2 linked regions of the Mariniflexile sp. TRM1-10 genome follow. The protein of the gene in region 1 interacts with the protein of each later gene in a pairwise test. Links are inferred from orthologs where the notes say so. Each region holds a gene or a part of one and is shown in the gene's direction. Other genes may lie near its edges.

Region 1 (8,535 bases):
AATCCTACTTCTGAAATGTATAGAAGTAAATATAGAATTTTTGGTGTTTTAGGAAATGCAACACTTGGTTATAAAAATGCAGCATTTTTAGAGTTTTCAGCAAGAAATGACTGGTCTTCTACGCTTCCAACAGAAAACAACTCCTTTTTATACGGTGCTGTTGGTGCTTCTTTAGTATTAACAGATTTATTTGATATAAAAAACGATGTTATAAATTACGCCAAACTGAGAGGAAGCTACGGTACATCAGGTAAAGATGCTGGTTTATACTTATTAAACTCTTACTTTGTGGGGAATCCTCAAATTGTGGAATTAGGCGATTATGATCTTACCTTTCCAAAAGATGGTGTACCTGGGTTTACAATTGGTAACACCATTGGAAATCCAACACTTAAACCCGAATTAACGACTACTTACGAAGTTGGTACCGACCTAGGTTTGTTTAATAACAAAGTTAGTGTTGCCTATACTTATTATCATTCAATTCATGATGATCAAATTGTTGAGATCAGCCTTCCAAGATCTACAGGCTACACTACAACCGCTAGCAATATTGGTAGAATGGAGAACAAAGGTCATGAACTTACTTTAACCTTAAAACCTCTTAATGGTGTAGTTGAAGGATTAGATTTTGAATTGTTTGGATCTTATTCTACAAATGACAATAAAGTAGTTAAGGTTACTGATGAAATAGACGAGTTATCAATTGGCACATATGGATTTGCTGCTGGTACTACAGTTTCTTTAGTTGCAAAAGAAGGACTGCCATTTGGTACTTTTAAAGGTAATGATTTTACGTATAATGCTCAAGGACAAACTATTGTTGATGCTACTGGTTTACCTGTAAAAACTAGTGAAGATGTATTTTTAGGTTCTTACCAACCAGATTATTTATTAAATTTTGGCACAAATATCAAATACAAGGGGTTTGGAATTAGAATTTTATTGGATATGAAAAAAGGAGGTCTGTTTGCCTCTCAAACTAAATACAATACTAATTTTAATGGAACTAACGTTAACACAACAGTTTATAACAGAGAACCTTTTATCTTTCCAAATTCAGTAGTAGATAATGGAGATGGTACATTCTCTGAAAATACTGTTCAAATTACCGAGCAAGTTTATTTTACTGATTATGACGCACCTGTCTCAACACAATTAATTGACGCAAGTTATTTAAAATTAAGAGAAGTGGAATTAAGTTATACATTTTCTAAAGAAATTTTAAAAAATACTTTCTTTACAAATGCTAGAATTTCTTTATATGGTAAAAACCTTATGTATTGGTTACCTGATGAAAATAAATATGCCGATCCAGAAGTTAATGGTATTACCGCTGCTACAAATAATAGCGGTAGTTCAACAACAGGTAATGGTCAAGGTATTGAAACAACACAAACACCTTCTTCAAGAAGCTTAGGTCTTAATTTACAATTATCATTTTAATTAAAAAAATAATACGATGAAGAACAAAATAAATATATTTCTTATTCTATTATTAACACTAGGCTTTTCATGTAATGATAGCTTAGAAGAAGTTAATATAGACCCTAACACTTTCCCTTCTGCTGGAGACGAACAAGTTTTAAGCTCTGCTATTGGCTTTATGGGATATATTGTTGAAACCGATTTAAATTACAGTGAATCCTTCCTTTGGAGTCAATACTACACATGGGGAATTGGGGTTTCAATTGGTAATGAAGAACGTTACGTATCTGATCCTGGGGATTTTAATGGTTACTGGCAACGTGCGTATGCAAACTCACTTGCAGATTTAAATTATATAACTAAAACTAGTACTAATAAAGCATATAGAGGTATAGCCAATGTATTAAAAGCTTATTTATTTCAAGGTTTAGTGGATCATTTTGGAGATATTCCATTTACTGAAGCCCTTTCGGGATCTATTGAGGATGGTTCTGTATTAACACCAAATTATGATTCTGCAGAAACTGTTATTTACCCAGCATTGGTAGCAATGTTAGATGAAGCTTTAGAAGATTTAAGTACAGCTGATGAGGATGAAATAAGTAGAATAGGACCTGGTGATTTTATTTACTATGATGATGATGAAGAAGTAGAAAGTACTGATATTTCAAAATGGATTAAGTTTGCAAATTCATTGAAGTTAAGAGTTTTAATGAGAACTTCTGAAGTTAGTCCACAAGGAGCTGCAATACAAACGCTTATTAGCACTGGTACTTTTATTGAATCGGTTGCTGATATGCCATTTATTCCATATACTGGAAATACTGGTGATCAAAACCCCATGTTTGCTAGAGCTGAATTTGGAGTAGGTATGTTTTATTTTGCTAGTAATGCGACTTTAGATTTACTTGAATCACTTGACGACCCTAGAGCCGAAGTATTTTACACCAAAGCTACTACAGGAACATTTGCAGGGCAATTACACGGGATAGATCAAGGAACCATAGACAACGAACCATTTACTGCACCGGCTTCTGATTACAGTATGGCTTCTGCATATGCCTATTCGTCATCAAAACCTGTTATTTTAATGAGCCCATGGGAAGTTTGGTTTTTAAGAGCTGAGGCTGCTGCAAGATATAGTACAAGTGATGATGCTGGAACGGCATTTTCTACAGCCATTGAGTTAAATTTTGGCTATATGGGAGTTGCTGATGCTGCTTCTTACATTAGTACTTTAAATTTTGCTGGAGCAACCACATTAGATGCTAAACTTGATATGATAGGTATACAAAAATGGATTTCTTTAAATGGAACACAAGAGGACGAAGGATGGATTGAATCACGTAGATTTGATAGACCTGCAAGTAGAATATTTACTGATGGTATTTTTCAAACACCTCCAGCTTCTGTTTTGCCAAGTGGAACATTTCCGTCTTCATGGTTGTATCCAGAGTCTGAAAGAAGTTTCAATCCAAATGCGTTACCACAAAGAAGTATTACTGATGCTATATTTTGGGATAATTAAAAAAAAATAAAGATGAAAAATTATAAATTAATATTATATACGTTTTCAATCATAGGATTGATATTAACTAGTTGTGACCCTAGTGTAGAGGCACCCGGTGCAAGTGATAAGTCAGAGGTGACATTCCTCCCTTTAATTACCCTAGAGGGAGGTGATGTTGTTCTTGATTGTGAAAATCCCTCTTATACAGACCCCGGGGCTGTAGCATCAGCTGGAGGAGTAGAAATAGATTTAGAAACAAAAGTAACTGGAAAATACTTTGGAGGAAATTCAGTGGATGATGGTCCTGATGTTTATTCTGTAGCATATAGTGCTTTTAATTCCGATGGCATTCCAGCCACTGGATTTAGAACAGTTTTGTGGCCTGAATGTAATGGTGATCTTGTAACCAGTATAGCAGGTATGTATACAGCTTCCGTTGCAAGAGACGGAAGTTCACCCGCTGGTTATCAAAACAATGGTCCTTTTATTATTAGGGACTTAGGTGATGATAGATATGCCATATCTGACGCACAAGGTGGTTGGTATGAATATGGAAGAGGACTAGGTGTGACTTATGCTACAACTGGCATGGTTCTTAAAGCAAATAACATTGCAACAAATAGTTTTACTAGTGAAGGAAATGTTACTACTGGTACTTTTGGAGGCTCAAATACTTTTACTAGTCTGGTAGTAGATCCGATTGCAAAAACCCTTACACTTACAGTTAACTGGGATTTTGGTTATACATTTGTATCAACTTGGACTCAAACTGATAAATACTATAATTAAAAATCAATAAAATGAAAAATAATATAATTTTAAAAAAGTTGGGCTACCTATTTTTGAGTTTTGCTTTCGTGAGTTCCTTCGTAGCTTGTGATCAAGTTGAATCTGTGCCTGATGAAAGTGATATAAAAGTAGAAGAAGTTACTGGACATTGGTATGTTCAAGTGTCTGTTGATGGAGACTTAGTTGCTGATTATTTTCAAATATCAATATATAACACATCTGCTAATGACGGAACTGAAATTTGGTTGGATGATCATAAAAATTTCTGGTGGTTTAAATTTAAAACTCCTATAAATCTGTCAAGTATGTCTTTTTCTGGCACTAACTTAGCGAGCAGTGTTGAAGATGATGATTCTTCAACCCCTAATGTTATTGAAACCTATGATATTGATGTAAATGTAACTAACGGTATTATAGTAAAAAAAGGGACAACTGCCTCGGGTAGTGGAACCGTTGTAGATAGCATTTCATTTGACATTGAATTTTCTGATGATCCAGGAACCATTTATCAAATAGCTGGATATAAAGCGACAGGTTTCATAGATGATAATCATTAATTTTCACGATAATAATTATAAAAAACCACCTAATTTCATAGGTGGTTTTTTTATACCTTTACCTCATGCAAGAACAAACACAAATTTTTGGAATACGAGCCGTTATTGAAGCCGTAAATGCAGGTGAAACTATTGACAAAGTCTTTCTTCAAAAAGGCTTAAAAGGTGAACTGTTTAGTGAGTTAGAATCTGTGCTCAACAGAAACTCGATTAACAAATCGTATGTACCTGTTGAAAAGCTAAATAGACTTACCAATAAAAACCATCAAGGGGTTGTTGCTCAAATTTCACCCATTGAGTTCCATGATTTAGAAACACTAGTTCTGAACGTTATGGAATCAGGAAAAACACCATTATTTTTATTGTTGGATCAATTGAGTGATGTTCGAAACTTTGGTGCTATTATACGTACTGCAGAATGTACAGGGGTTGATGGTATTATTATCCAGAAAAAAGGTGGTGCTCCAGTAAACGGTGATACGATTAAAACCAGTGCCGGTGCTGTTTTTAAAATACCTATTTGTAAAGTTGACCATATTAAAGATGCCGTTTTTTATATGCAATCGTCGGGTATCAAAGTGATTGCTGCAACTGAAAAAACAGATGACACACTATATGATACTTCTTTTACCGAGCCTTGTGCCATAATTATGGGATCGGAAGATAGAGGTATAAACCCTTCTATTTTAAAAGTAGTGGATGCTAAAGCTAAATTACCTTTACTTGGCGAGATTGAATCTTTAAATGTATCGGTAGCCTGTGGTGCTTTTTTGTATGAAGCGGTGAGACAAAGGTTGACAATTGACCAGTAAGTTATGAGTTAATCAAAGAAGACAGATGACGGAAGACAGATGACAAAAACCCACCAACCAACAACCATCAACCATCAACCAAAAAATCAATCTTTCTTTTCTTTAAACGTATAATTTATTGCAGGTTGCTCCTGCTCTACTTCTGGGTTTATCTTTTCAATAAAGTTTCCATTTTCATCAAAGTGCTTTAAAAATGGGTCGTCAGCTTCATTATAATCGGTTTGCTCCCAAACATATTTTTTAGGTTTTGCTATAGATCTTCTAAAAGTTAATGCAAACAAAAGTCCTGTAATCAATCCTGATAAATGCCCTTCCCAAGAAACGCCTTCTTCTAATGGCAACGCATACCAAATCATACTTCCATAGAGAAAAACCACTAATAATGATAAGGCAATGAGTCGGTAATACTTTGCAAAAACACCTTTGAAAAATATAAAACTTACCAAAAGATAAATTAATCCGCTAGCACCAATGTGATAAGAAGGCCTACCAATACACCACGTTAAAAAACCGGAAACTATAATGCCGAAGCATAAAACTTTCCATGCAATAGGCCTATAGAAATAAAATAAAGCCGCGGACAAGACAAACAATGGAATGCTATTATGATACAAATGCTGGATACTGCCATGAATAAACGGACTAAAAACAACGCCTCTCAACCCTTTTAAGGTTTGTGGGTAAATCCCATACTTACTAAAGTTGAACCCAAAACGCACTTCAAACCAAAACACAAACCAAATAGTAAGCACAAAAAAAATAGGGTATGCTAAAACGCCTGTTGAAAATTTAAAATGGTGTTGATCATTCATAGAATTAAATATAGCAAATAATTGACCAAGTTTTGAGTTTATGCTAAAATGGCACAAAAGGTTCTAGGTTTTGGGTTCTAGGTTTTGGGTTCTGGATTCTAGATTTGGTGATCAGTCGACTATAATCAGGGAGGTTCAAATCGGGAATCGGGAATCGTGAAAGGTGATTCGGAAATAGCGTCTTGTCGTCGTTTAAAAACATCTTTTAGCCTCTCGGGTTCTGTTTTGGGTTCAAGGTTCTGGGTTTTGGGTTTTGGGTTGAGGTGAATCGTGAAGGAGAAGCGTGAAATTGTGAAGCGTGAAAGGAGGATCTTGTCATTTAAAAAAGCAGCTTTCTAACCTCTTGGGTTCGGGGTTCAAGGTTTTGGGTTCAAATGAAAGGTGAAGCGTGAAAGAAAGGTCTTGTCATTTTTACAAAAACATTTTTCCAACTTTCTAACTTTTTAACCTTCTAACTGTCTAACTTTTTAACCTTATGGCTTCTAAGCGGTTGGATTCTGGGTTTTCAATTCCACATTCTGAATACATAATTCTGAATTCTAAATTCTCAATCATCAATCATAAATCGTTAATCGTCAATCGTTAATTTCGGGAAAGGTGAATCGGGAATAGCATCTTGTCGTCATGTTAAAAAACAGTTATTTAACAATCTAACCTTCTGGGTTCTGGGTTTCGGGTTTTAGATTCTATTAAAAAACTTCAATTAAGAAGACTCCTATTTTCGCAGGAATTATTTTAACTTTACATTATGAATGAACCTTTAGCAGAACGATTACGCCCAAAGACCTTGGATGACTATGTAAGCCAAACGCATTTGGTGGGTAAAAATGGTGCACTAACACAACATATAAAGCAGGGTTTAATTCCGTCGATGATATTATGGGGACCTCCTGGAACGGGGAAAACAACCTTGGCAAATATTATTGCTGCCGAATCTGGCAGACCGTTTTACACCTTAAGTGCCATAAATTCTGGGGTTAAAGATGTTAGGGATGTTATTGATAAAGCAAAACAAAGTGGCGGTTTGTTTACCACTAAAAACCCTATTTTGTTTATTGACGAAATACATAGGTTTAGCAAATCGCAACAAGACTCTTTATTACAAGCGGTTGAAAAAGGATGGATTACCCTTATTGGCGCTACTACTGAAAACCCAAGTTTCGAGGTGATTCCTGCACTTTTATCCAGATGTCAAGTGTATATTTTAAACGCTTTTGACAAAAGCGATTTAGAGATGCTTTTAAGGCGTGCTATCGAAAACGATGACTCCTTATCCAAAAAAACCATAAACCTAAAGGAAACCAATGCGCTTTTAAGGCTTTCGGGTGGCGATGCCAGAAAATTGCTGAACATTTTCGAACTGATTGTAAATTCTGAAAACGCCGATGTTATTGAAATTACAGACGAAAGCGTATTACAAAAAATTCAAAACAATACGGTTCGTTACGACAAAACAGGCGAACAACATTACGATATTATTTCAGCGTTTATAAAATCCATTCGCGGGAGCGACCCCAATGCCGCTGTGTATTGGTTAGCGCGTATGATTGAAGGTGGTGAAGATGTAAAATTTATAGCCCGTCGGTTACTCATTTCGGCAAGTGAGGATATTGGAAACGCCAACCCTACCGCATTGGTTATCGCCAATAACACGTTTCAAGCAGTTACGGCAATTGGCTATCCAGAATCCAGAATTTTACTTAGCCAATGTGCTACGTATTTAGCCTGTTCGCCTAAAAGCAACACCGCTTACATGGCTATTGGTAAAGCGCAACAGTTGGTAAAGGAAACGGGCGATTTGTCAGTGCCTTTAGATATTAGAAACGCCCCTACAAAACTCATGAAAGAACTAGGCTATGGCGAAAATTACCAATACGCACACAACTATGAAAATAATTTTGCAAATCAGGAGTTTATGCCTGACGCTGTAAAAAACACCAAACTTTACGACCCCGGAAATAACGCTCGCGAAAATGCACATCGGGATTTTTTAAAACAACGTTGGAAGGATAAGTATGGGTATTAGTTGATGGTTCTTGGTTCTTGGTTGTTGGGTCTTGGGTAAGTTGATTTATTTTTTCACGGCTTAACAACTAATCGACAAACAACCAAACATTTTAAAACTTAATATTTAAAACATCTTGCTTTAAAACATTATTTTCATAATACTCTAAAATCCAGTTAGCATCTTTTTTATATAAAGTGGCATTTTTGTTTTCTACTAAAAACACACCATCAATACTGGTTTTTTTAATTTTATAAACCACTTTAGGCGTACTATCTACCAACTGAAAACCGTTTTCAATAGCTTGGGCATATAAAACACCCGATGGAGCTTCTTTTACAATAGGTTCTGCAACCGCATCAACTTTTGGCTCAACTTTGTCAGACACAACAGCTTCTTTTTCCTTTTTTAAGTTTTGGATTTCTTCTCTTAATTGCTGTATTTCTTTAGAAACTTCACTCTCGTTTTCTACGTTTTGTGAAACTGCAATGGAGTTATTAGTATTTGGCACATATTTATAATTAAGCGCTTCAATAGATTTAAAAGCATCTCGCAATGCTTCGTTATATGCTTTTTGGTATTCTTTTTCTCTACTCTCTCCCATTTCGGAAGTATAAACCAC
Region 2 (5,874 bases), 3.7 Mb from region 1 along the record:
TGTATTTTAATGATAAACGCTTTAATAATTTGTAGTTTTCATAGTCGCTAGAACATGCAATTTTATTACACGCTACAACACCAATACTTTGTCGTAAATATTTTTCGTATAAACCTGCCACATCTTTATTTGCAGTAACATCTACAAAAATACTGTTACGGAGATTCAATGATTTTGTATTTTCAAAAAAGCCCTCTAAAGTAGCGGTTTCGCCGGTTTCTAATTGCTCTTTCCAATGGGTTAAATCGATGCCATCTTCACTAAAAATCATTTTTCTGGAATTGGATAATCCAGCAATACGTAAGTTGATTTTCAGGTTTTCTTTTAGGTATTTTCGTTGCTGTTTTATTTGTTCTACCAATTTTTCGCCAACATTTCCAACACCCGTAATAAACACATTGAGCTGTTTGGTTTTGCTTTCAAAAAACTGCTCGTGTAACGTGTTAAGTGCTTTTTTAACATCATTTTGCAAAATAACTGCAGAAATATTTTTCTCTGAAGCACCTTGTGCAATGGCTCTAATATTGATGTTGTTTTTACCCAATGTACTAAACATTTTTCCGCTAATACCTTGGTGGTTTTTCATGTTATCGCCTACTAAAGCAATAATTGATAAGTCTTTTTCAACAATAATTGGATCGATTTTATGTAAAGCGATTTCGTTTTCGAACGTTGCATCAATAGCAGTTTTGGCTAATTCCGCATCATTTTCATCAATTCCTAAGCAAATAGAGTGCTCAGATGATGCTTGTGTGATTAAAATGACATTAATCTTTTCTTGGGAAAGTGTTTCAAACAAACGTTTAGAAAACCCAGGAATGCCAATCATACCACTTCCTTGAAGTGTTAGTAAAGCGATATTTCCAATATTGCTAATACCTTTTACAGGTGATGTAGAAATAGTTTCTTCGTTGGAAATAACAGTACCGGCAGCTTCTGGCTCTAAAGTGTTTTTAATGTGAATAGGGATATTCAAATCCAAAACCGGCTGTACTGTTGGCGGAAACAACACTTTTGCCCCAAAATGAGACAATTCCATAGCCTCTTGGTACGATATTTTTTCGATAGGGTAGGCTTGTTTTACCAGTTTTGGGTTGGAAGTAAACATACCACTAACATCTGTCCAAATCTCTAACTGTTCTACCTTTAGCGCTGCGGCAACAATAGCTGCAGTAAAATCAGAGCCACCACGCCCCAAAGTAGTTTGTTCGCCTATTTTAGATTTTGATATAAACCCAGGCAGTATCGTGATTTGTTGTGATGCCGTATTGAAATAGGCTTGAATATTTTTGTTGGTTATAGTATAATCGACTTCAGCTTTAGTGAAGTTGGAATTTGTAATGATTAGTTCTTGCGAATTTTTACTTTCGGCTGATAAACCGCGATTCTTCATGGTTTCAGCAATAATGAATGACGAAAGCATTTCTCCATAACTCACCAACTTATCGGATGTTTTTGGAGATAATTCATTTATTAAAAAGATACCGTCCAGCAGACTTTTAAGGGCATTTAGTTTTTCATCAATAAAAGCTATTATAGGAGTGCTTTTTTCAAGATTAAGCTCATTAACAATATTAAAATGAATGTCTTGTATTAAATTAAATGTATCAATATATATTTTGTCTTTGTTTTGCGCTTGCTTACCTGCTAAAAGTAATTTGTCTGTAATACCGCCTACAGCAGACACTACACATATTACTTTATCTTTTTTTGTATAATTATCTAAAATGTTAATAACGTTATTTATGTTTTTTGACGAACCTACAGAAGTTCCTCCGAATTTTAAAACTTTCATGTTTATATTATTTAGTTCACTAAGTTGATATTTGTTAACTGTGTTCACTGATATGCTTCGTAGTTGTTTTTCAATGGTCACATGCAATTTTTACATATACATTCTTTATGCTAGCAAGAACAAGTTTTGGAAATTTCATGTTTTAATGAATTGATGATTTAAAAAAAATATTAAAGATGTTGTAATTGTAAAAATCACAAGGATAGCCTGAAGAATATATAATTAGCAACCCCAAGGGGTTGTAATAATGGTAGTTGTTCCAAAAGTAAAAGCGTTCCTTCTTGTTGAAAAAGGAAGCATCATGCTCGTATTTTGGTTTGAATGATTCATTATATCTATAATAATAGAACCCAAAAATATCACATTTAACCTTATAAAAAAATTAAAAATTCTTTTTTGCAGTATTCTTATATTCAAACAGCTTTCATTTAAGAAAAACAACTATTTAAAAATAGAATTGAAAAATCTATAATAATTGTTAACTGCCCTTAAAAAGTCATAAAACCTATTCTTATTTAATTAACCAACATTATGCTAAAATTATAGATGATTTTTAACAATATATTTTAATTAATATCGTTTAAATACTAAAATATTCGATAAAATGTTGTTTTTATAAAAATTTTCGTATATTTGTAACGTTAATCCATAAAAAACCTACAAAATGAAACTCCAAACACTCTCAAAAGGAATTCTAATAGCTCCATGTTTATTATTCGCGTTATTTACGCAAGCCCAAGGAACTTCAAAACTTGCTCAGGAAAAATCTACTATTGTAAAAACCGACATACCAGATGTTATTGGTAGTGCCGGTTTAAATAACACTGCCAAAGAGATAGATATGACGGGGGAAGTTATAGATGATAAAGATACTATTGTTATAGAAAGAGGCTTTGTTTACAGTACTTCTGAAAAGCTTCCAACGGTTTCAGACACCAAGGTCATTGCGAAAAGTAGCGAAGGAACTTTTAGTAATAAATTATCAGAGGTATCAACAAACACAATTTATTATATTAGACCTTATGCGACAACCGAAAAAGGTACCTATTATGGAAGTTTAAGTATTATAGATACCAGTACACAATCCAATATTGATGTTAATTCAAAAGTGAGACTTAAAACCTATCCCAATCCATCAACCAATTATATTAGTCTTTCGGGTTTAATGGAAACCAAAAACTATATTATTTATAATATGACGGGAAAAGAATTAGCAAGAGGTAGTGTCTCTTACAATAACAAAATAGATGTTAGGTTTTTAGATAATGGATTATATCTTTTAAAATTAGATGACTTTGAAATAATTAGGTTTGTAAAAGAGTAAATACTACTTACAGTTAAAAAAATCACCAATAAATCCTTGACCAATTTTTAGTTGAGGATTTTTTTATTGAACTCATCTTGACTTTTGGTTTTTAACCGAAAATGAGATAAAACTTGTACAGATGAGGCGCTTTTTGCAAGACATAGCATCGCTACGCATAAAAAAGTAACGAAATATGGTTAAGGTTTAGCCATTCCTGCCTGCCGGCAGGCAGGTTTTAGGAAATAGAAAAAGTAGAGATATGTTCATTATATAAAAGCTATTATATAAAGCAACGGCTTGATTTAAAATATAAAAATGCGTAATATTAATGTTGATTAGAAACACATTTATTACATGAGGCCCATGGGAATGGCATTCACAGGGGGATGATTATTCAGGTTATTCCTCTGACCAAATAAAAACAATAAATAAAAGCAGATGAAGATATTATCTAAAGAACAAATTTATCAAGGAGATACATTAACCATAGAACGTCAAAATATTTCATCTACATATTTAATGGAACGCGCTGGTTCAAAAGTTTTTAACTGTATGCATGTGCGTTTACAAGGCGCTCAAGTGCCAATTCACATATTTTGTGGTATTGGTAATAACGGTGGTGATGGGTTGGTTTTGGCAAGACATCTAATTTTAGAGGGCTATAATGTTAAAATATATATTGTTAATTATAGTGATAAACGGTCGAAAGATTTTTTAATTAATTATGATAGAATTAAAAGTATCACAACAGATTGGCCAACTCTTTTAAATAATAAGGAAGATTTTCCCGAAATAAATGCAGAAGATATTATTGTTGACGCTATTTTTGGTATAGGTCTAAACAAGCCTGTCGATAATTGGATTAAGGATTTATTTGTTCATTTTAAGAAAGCCAAGGCATTTACATTATCTATTGATATTCCTTCAGGATTAAGTACCGATAATGTACCCAAAGATGAAAATGCTGTTGTTTGGGCAAGTTATACCTTAAGTTTTGTAACGCCCAAATTAGTGTTCTTTTTACCCGAAACGGCAAAATATACTACGCAGTGGGAAGTTTTGGATATTGATTTGGACGTCGATTTTTTATATGAAACTGTTGCTGAAGCCGAATTAATAGGAAAGCATGAAGTCTTGCCTCTCTATATGCCAAGAGACAAATTTTCGCATAAGGGCCAATTTGGACACAGCTTAATTATTGGGGGGAGTTATGGTAAAATTGGTGCCGTTATTTTAGCCAGTAGGGCAGCTTTGTCTTCTGGAGCAGGTTTGGTGTCTGCTTATGTGCCGAAATGTGGTTGTGTACCCTTGCAATCCGCTTTTCCAGAGGCGATGGTTATCACGGATATAGATGAGGAAAAAATAACCAAGATTGATTTCGACATCATACCTACAGTCATTGGATTTGGAGTAGGCGTGGGAACCGATGCTAAAACGATACAAGCTTTTGAAGATTTTTTAAAAAAGAATACAGCGCCACTTGTTATCGATGCCGACGGTATTAACCTATTAGCGCAAAAGAAAGCATTATTAAAATTAGTACCAAAACAAACGGTTCTAACACCACATCCCAAAGAATTAGAGCGTTTAATAGGTAAGTGGACAGACGATTTTGATAAATTAGATAAGGTAAAAGTCTTTTCGAAAAAACACAATCTAATAGTTGTAATTAAAGGCGCCAATACCATTACCGTGTTTCAAGAAAAGTTATATGTGAATTCGACAGGAAACCCCGGTCTTGCAACCGCAGGAAGTGGTGATGTGCTAACAGGAATCATTACGGGTTTAATATCACAAGGGTACCATCCATTAAACGCAAGTATTTTTGGGGTTTATTTGCATGGAAAATCGGCAGACATTGCTGTTGAAGATTATGGTTATCAAAGTTTGATAGCAAGTCATGTCATTGATTATTTAGGTGAAGCTTATAAGGATTTATTTAAACTGCCAGAACAACCAGAAGTAAGGGAAGCGGAAGATGAAGGTGAGAAGTAGAGGCTTTAAATCTGCCAGCCCGATTAAAAGAGTACCCATTTTTTGAATTTGCAGCCTTCTCTTAGATAGTTTGTTAAATTAACATATAGGGTGTGGAAATATTTTCAACATGCTAACGGTTTGTTAGCGTTTTAATAAAACCGTGTTTTAAATAGTACTATCGGTTATTTAAATTTGTCTAGAGAAAGAGCAAAAAATAATTTTATTGCATTCTTCAAGGTGCTTTCAAAAATAGGGAGAACAGCCTTATCAAATTACATTTTCCAAAGCATCATTTTAGGAATTTTATTTTATGGCTATGGTTTTGGAATGTTTAATGGCTTTTCAAGATTTGAATTGTTAGCTATTGTTGTGGCAATTTGGACTATTCAAATCACATGTACCTATCTCTGGTTAAAGTATCACAAACAAGGGCCGTTAGAACTTCTTTGGAGAAAGCTAACCTATAATTCTTTTAATAAAAACTAATACATGCCATGGCAGAAAACAATTTAGCTAAAGTGAGTAAAACAAAGACTCTAATTGTTTTTATTCTAACCATCATTTTAGGGTATGCACTTTTTATAATTCCTGACCTATTCTTCGGGATAACAAAAATCAACGGTGGAAAAAAGGGCATTAATTTATTGTTTATGGCTTTGTTCCAGTTTTTCTCTATTACAGTTCTACTATATGTTTCACTTAAACTTTTAAAAAAAGACTTTAAGTATATCGGACTTCGATTCGTAAACCTCAAAAAGGACACGCTTTTAGGTATCGGTTTTGGCGCCTTATGGAC

Evidence for each region.
Region 2: the proteins of rlmB (region 1) and CJ739_RS17405 interact in binary tests that used the Escherichia coli proteins (3 or more experiments, as listed by UniProt). The link is inferred for Mariniflexile sp. TRM1-10 from one-to-one orthologs.

What each region holds. Positions count from the first base shown.
Region 1 is NZ_CP022985.1:504,821-513,355, forward strand. What follows is about bases 3,411-6,222. They hold rlmB (23S rRNA (guanosine(2251)-2'-O)-methyltransferase RlmB), read left to right. Parts: upstream 3,411-4,349; coding sequence 4,350-5,096; downstream 5,097-6,222. Other genes in these bases: CJ739_RS02430 (BT_2262 family domain-containing protein), read left to right, coding at 3,411-3,727; CJ739_RS02435 (lipid-binding protein), read left to right, coding at 3,739-4,284; CJ739_RS02445 (rhomboid family intramembrane serine protease), read right to left, coding at 5,183-5,908. Outside these bases: CJ739_RS02420 (SusC/RagA family TonB-linked outer membrane protein), read left to right, coding at 1-1,446; CJ739_RS02425 (SusD/RagB family nutrient-binding outer membrane lipoprotein), read left to right, coding at 1,463-2,956; more of CJ739_RS02430, read left to right, coding at 3,014-3,410; CJ739_RS02450 (replication-associated recombination protein A), read left to right, coding at 6,657-7,934; CJ739_RS02455 (hypothetical protein), read right to left, coding at 8,026-8,535. UniProt on the Escherichia coli protein: Specifically methylates the ribose of guanosine 2251 in 23S rRNA.
Region 2 is NZ_CP022985.1:4,182,341-4,188,214, reverse strand. What follows is about bases 2,904-5,817. They hold CJ739_RS17405 (NAD(P)H-hydrate dehydratase), read left to right. Parts: upstream 2,904-3,539; coding sequence 3,540-5,096; downstream 5,097-5,817. Other genes in these bases: CJ739_RS17395 (CPBP family intramembrane glutamic endopeptidase), read left to right, coding at 5,573-5,817; CJ739_RS17400 (DUF418 domain-containing protein), read left to right, coding at 5,271-5,564; CJ739_RS17410 (T9SS type A sorting domain-containing protein), read left to right, coding at 2,904-3,119. Also shown: thrA (bifunctional aspartate kinase/homoserine dehydrogenase I), read right to left, coding at 1-1,795; more of CJ739_RS17410, read left to right, coding at 2,460-2,903; more of CJ739_RS17395, read left to right, coding at 5,818-5,874. UniProt on the Escherichia coli protein: Bifunctional enzyme that catalyzes the epimerization of the S- and R-forms of NAD(P)HX and the dehydration of the S-form of NAD(P)HX at the expense of ADP, which is converted to AMP.